One region of the Streptomyces sp. NPDC024017 genome, then DNA from elsewhere that is predicted to be linked to it. Evidence: riboswitches for the same ligand, from Rfam matches in the RefSeq annotation. Region 1 holds a riboswitch; the other holds the start of a gene.

Evidence for each region. A riboswitch is a leader RNA that binds a small molecule or an ion and turns the genes downstream of it on or off. The one in region 1 is predicted to bind S-adenosylmethionine.
Region 2: linked by a shared signal. The riboswitch ahead of AB0G20_RS30710 (aminotransferase class V-fold PLP-dependent enzyme) and the one ahead of thrC (threonine synthase) in region 1 are both predicted to bind S-adenosylmethionine.

The regions. Positions count from the first base shown of each region.
Region 1 covers NZ_JBEZYZ010000006.1:79,469-81,855, reverse strand. The annotation lists gene thrC (threonine synthase) at 1-1,133, opposite strand, end outside; SAM riboswitch class I at 1,152-1,308, opposite strand; gene AB0G20_RS17425 (glucosyl-3-phosphoglycerate synthase) at 1,489-2,387, shown strand, end outside.
Region 2 covers NZ_JBEZYZ010000012.1:310,804-313,190, forward strand. The annotation lists gene AB0G20_RS30710 (aminotransferase class V-fold PLP-dependent enzyme) at 1-1,133, opposite strand, end outside; SAM riboswitch class IV at 1,266-1,382, opposite strand; gene trpD (anthranilate phosphoribosyltransferase) at 1,468-2,387, opposite strand, start outside.

The DNA.
Region 1 (2,387 bases):
TTCTTCGTCACGCCCACCGTCACACCACCGGCGGTCTCCGCGAAGACGCCCTCGGTCCTCGCGAGCAGCTTGATCGCCTCGACGACCTGCTCGTCGGTCACGTCCTCCACGACACCGCCCGTGCGGCGCGCGATGTCGAGGACGTAGGGCCCGTCCGCCGGGTTGCCGATGGCGAGGGACTTGGCGATGGTGTCCGGCTTCTGGGGGCGCACGACGTCGTGGCCGGCCTTGAAGGCCGTCGACACCGGCGAGCAGCCTTCGGCCTGCGCACCGAAGATCTTGTACGGCTTGTCCTCGACCAGACCGAGCTTGATCAGCTCCTGCAGACCCTTGTCGATCTTCGTGAGCTGCGAGCCGGAGGCGATCGGCACCACGATCTGGTCCGGCAGCCGCCAGCCGAGCTGCTCGCAGATCTCGTACGCGAGGGTCTTGGAGCCCTCCGCGTAGTACGGCCGGAGGTTGACGTTGACGAAGCCCCAGCCCTCGCCGGCGGGGTCGCCGATCAGCTCGGAGCAGAAGCGGTTCACGTCGTCGTAGTTGCCCTGGATGCCGACGAGCTCACCGCCGTAGACCGCGGCCATGACGACCTTGCCCTGCTCCAGGTCGTGCGGGATGAACACGCAGGAGCGGAAGCCGGCGCGGGCCGCGGCGGCACCCACCGCACCGGCGAGGTTGCCGGTGGAGGAGCAGGAGAGGGTGGTGAAGCCGAAGGCGCGGGCGGCCTCCAGGGCCTGGGCGACGACGCGGTCCTTGAAGGAGTGCGTCGGGTTGCCGGAGTCGTCCTTGACGAAGAGCTTGCCGGCCTCGACACCGAGCTCGCGCGCCAGGTTGTCGGCCTTGACGAGCTTGGTCCAGCCGGGGTTGATGTTCGGCTTGTCCGCCACGTCGGCCGGGACGGGCAGCAGCGGGGCGTAACGCCAGATGTTCGCGGGACCCGCTTCGATCTGCTTGCGGAGCTCCTCGGTGTCGTACGCCGAGAAGTCGTAGGCGATCTCCAGCGGGCCGAAACACTCCTCGCAGGCGAAGACCGGGCCGAGGGGTACGCGGTGACCGCACTCGCGGCAGCTCAGGGCAGCCGCGGGACCCAGGTCTACGGTGGAGTCAGTGGTGCTTGCAACAGTCTGCACAGCCATGTGAGGCGAGGCCCTTTCTCCTCATCTTCCTCACGACGCATCTCGCCGTGAGACGGATTTGGCACCTTCCCTAGCCGGGAGCCTCGCGCAGGTGGTCGACAGTGACCTACGAGTACCGACTGGAGGGTTGCCGGGGCTTCAACGGGCCGTTTCCCTCTGCCCCTCTGGATGAGCTGTATGTGGTTGTAGGCGGCGGGCGACCCCGGACATGCGATGGTCATCCGCCTTGTTCAAGACTGTAACCGACGACCAGGACAGTTGAGATAGTCGTCCGAACCGCGAGATGACTGTACCCGTCAGCCGCTACCGCGGCGGGCAGTCCGTCCCGCCTGGAGAACGCAGAGGAGCCGCCACGGTGCTGGAAGAAGTCGAGCGCTGGCTGAGCACCCGTTCCTGGTCCGCGAACGAACGCCCGCTCCATAAGATCCTGGCCGCCAAACAGCGCACGGGCCAGACGGTCAGCGTCGTGCTGCCCGCCCTCAACGAGGAGGCGACGGTCGGCGACATCGTCGCCGTGATCCGCCACGACCTGATGCGGCAGGTCCCGCTCGTCGACGAGCTGGTCGTCGTCGACTCCGGCTCGACCGACCGTACGTCCGAGGTGGCCGCCGCCGCGGGCGCGCGGGTGGTGCACCGGGACGAGATACTCCCGCGCCTGCCCGCCGTGCCCGGCAAGGGCGAGGTGCTGTGGCGCTCGCTGCTCGTCACCCGCGGGGACGTCGTCTGCTTCGTCGACGCGGACCTCAGGGACTTCTCCTCCGACTTCGTCTCGGGGATCGTGGGCCCGCTGCTCACGGATCCGGACGTGGACCTGGTGAAGGCCATGTACGACCGGCCGCTCTCCGGTGCCGCCGGGCAGGGCGGCCGGGTCACCGAGCTGATGGCCAGGCCGCTGCTCAACATGCACTGGCCGCAGCTGGCCGGCTTCGTGCAGCCGCTCGGCGGCGAGTACGCGGCCCGCCGCTCGCTGCTGGAGCAGCTGCCGTTCCCCGTCGGGTACGGCGTGGAGCTGGGCATGCTGGTCGACGCCCTGCACCTGGTGGGGCTGGACGCCCTCGCCCAGGTGGACGTCGGGGTGCGCAAGCACCGGCACCAGGACGGTCAGGCGCTGGGCCGGATGGCCGCCGCGATCTACCGCACGGCCCAGCTGCGGCTGGCCCGCGGGCATCTGATCCGGCCGTCCCTGACGCAGTTCGAGCGGGCCGAGGACGGCTTCGAGCCGCGGACGTACTCCGTGGACACCGAGGAGCGTCC
Region 2 (2,387 bases), on a different contig from region 1:
TGGGCGCAGAACAGCCCGTCCCGTACGCCGATGCCGTACTCGGCGGACAGGGCGGCGGCGAAGTGGGAGCTGTTCCAGCCCTCGACGACGAAGGAGAGCACGCCGACACGCGGCGCGTCGTCCCCGAAGAGGGACAGGAACCGCACCTGAGGGACGTCGGCGAGTCCCTCCCGCACCGCGCGGACCAGGTACTGCTCACGGGCGACGAGGGTGTCGAAGCCGGCCTCGGCCAGCGCCTTGCAGGCCGAGGCGACGGCATAGGCGCCGATGACGTTGGGCGACCCGGCCTCGTGGCGGGCGGCGCTGTCGTGCCACTCCACGTCCACTCCCCCGTCCTCGCGCCGGCTGACCTTGCGGCTGGCGCCGCCGCCCGCGAGGTACGGCTCGGCCGCGCGCAGCCAGTCGGCCCGCCCGGCCAGGACGCCCGCGCCGAAGGGTGCGTACAGCTTGTGCCCGGAGAAGGCGACCCAGTCGACGTCGAGGTCCGCGACGGACACCGGGTGATGCGGGGCCAGTTGGGCGGCGTCCAGCACGATCCGTGCGCCGCGGGCGTGCGCGGCGGCAGCGAGCTCCCGTACGGGCCACAGCTCGCCGGTGACGTTCGAGGCGCCGGTGACGCAGACCAGGGCCGGGCCGTAGGGGTCCCGGGCGGCGAGGGCGCGCTCCAGGGTCTCGACGGCCTCACGGGGGCTGCGCGGGGCGTCGAGGCAGGTGACGCGGGCGCCTCGCCAGGGCAGCAGGGAGGCGTGGTGCTCGGTCTCGAAGACGAAGACCTGGCAGTCGGCGGGGAGCGCGGCGGCGAGGAGGTTGAGGGAGTCGGTGGTCGACCGGGTGAACACGACCTGGTCGCCCTCGCGGCAGTCGAGGAACTCGGCGACGGTCCGGCGGGCGTTCTCGAACAGGTCGGTGGACAGCTGGGAGAGGTACCCGGCACCGCGGTGCACGCTGCCGTAGTACGGCGCGTAGGCGGCGACGTCGTCCCAGACCCGCTGGAGTGCGGGGGCGCTGGCGGCGTAGTCGAGCGCGGCGTAGGTGACCTCGCCGCCGGTCACGAGCGGCACGGTGACATCCCGTCCCAGAACGGGCAGCGGGGCACAAACGGACGGGGCGACGGCAGCGGTGGAGACAGACATGGCGGAACTCCCGTGAGAGACAGGGGGGGTGAGAGAGAAGAAGGGTGTGCGGAGGCGGGGCTCTGCGGCCCTATCGCATTCGCTTGCTCACGGAAGAACTCCTCGACGACCAGGACCCCTGGTATCGCGAGGGGTCCGCGCTTGCCGTAGACCTCGCTGCCTACGGCCTGGTCTTCACCCGGGGCACCCCGCCACGGACGGAGGGTTGCCGGACAGTCGGCCGGGGCCTCATGACTGTCACTCATGACCTGATCAGGAAAGTACGCGAAAAGATCGGCGTCCCGCAACCCGAGTCCGGATCGCGGGACGCCGGTCCTTTCGCCTACGGGGTCCGCTACGTGTTGCTCGCGGCCACCCAGCGCTCCAGCGTCCGCTTCGCCGCCCCCGAGTCGATCGACTCGGCCGCCTTCACCATCCCGGCGCGGATCTGCTCGGCCAGCGGCGCGGTCGTGGGCTCCAGGGCCACCAGGGCCGCCGCCGAGTTCAGCAGGACCGCCTCGCGGACCGGGCCGGTCTCGCCGTCCAGCAGACGGCGGGCGACCTCGGCGTTGTAGGAGGCGTCCGCGCCGCGCAGCGCCTCCACGGGGACCAGCTCGAGGCCCACGTCACGCGGGTCGAAGGTCTCCTCGGTCACCTGGCCGCCCCGGACGATCCACACCCGGGAGGTGGCCGTGGTGGTCAGCTCGTCCAGGCCGTCGTCGCCCCGGAAGACCAGGGAGGAGTTGCCGCGCTCGGCGAAGACGCCCGCGACGATCGGCGCCATGCGCGGGTCCGCGACACCGACGGCCTGGGCGCGGACCCGGGCCGGGTTGGTGAGCGGGCCGAGGGCGTTGAACACCGTGCGGATGCCCAACTGGCCGCGAGCCGCGCCCGCGTGCCGCAGCGCCGGGTGGAACTTCACCGCGAAGCAGAAGGTGATCCCGGCCTCCTCGGCGACCTCGGCGACGCGGGGCAGCGGCAGTTCCAGGTTGACGCCGAGCTTCTCCAGCACGTCGGAGGCCCCGGACGCCGAGGACGCGGCCCGGTTGCCGTGCTTGACGACCTTCGCGCCGGTGCCGGCGACGACGATCGAGGACATCGTGGAGATGTTGACCGTCTTGGCGCCGTCGCCGCCCGTGCCGACGATGTCGACCGTCGCCCCGGGCACCTCGATCACGTTGGCGTGCTCGTACATCGTGCGGACGAGGCCGTTGATCTCCTCGACGGTCTCGCCCTTGGCGCGCAGGGCCACGACGAACCCGGCGATCTGCGCCT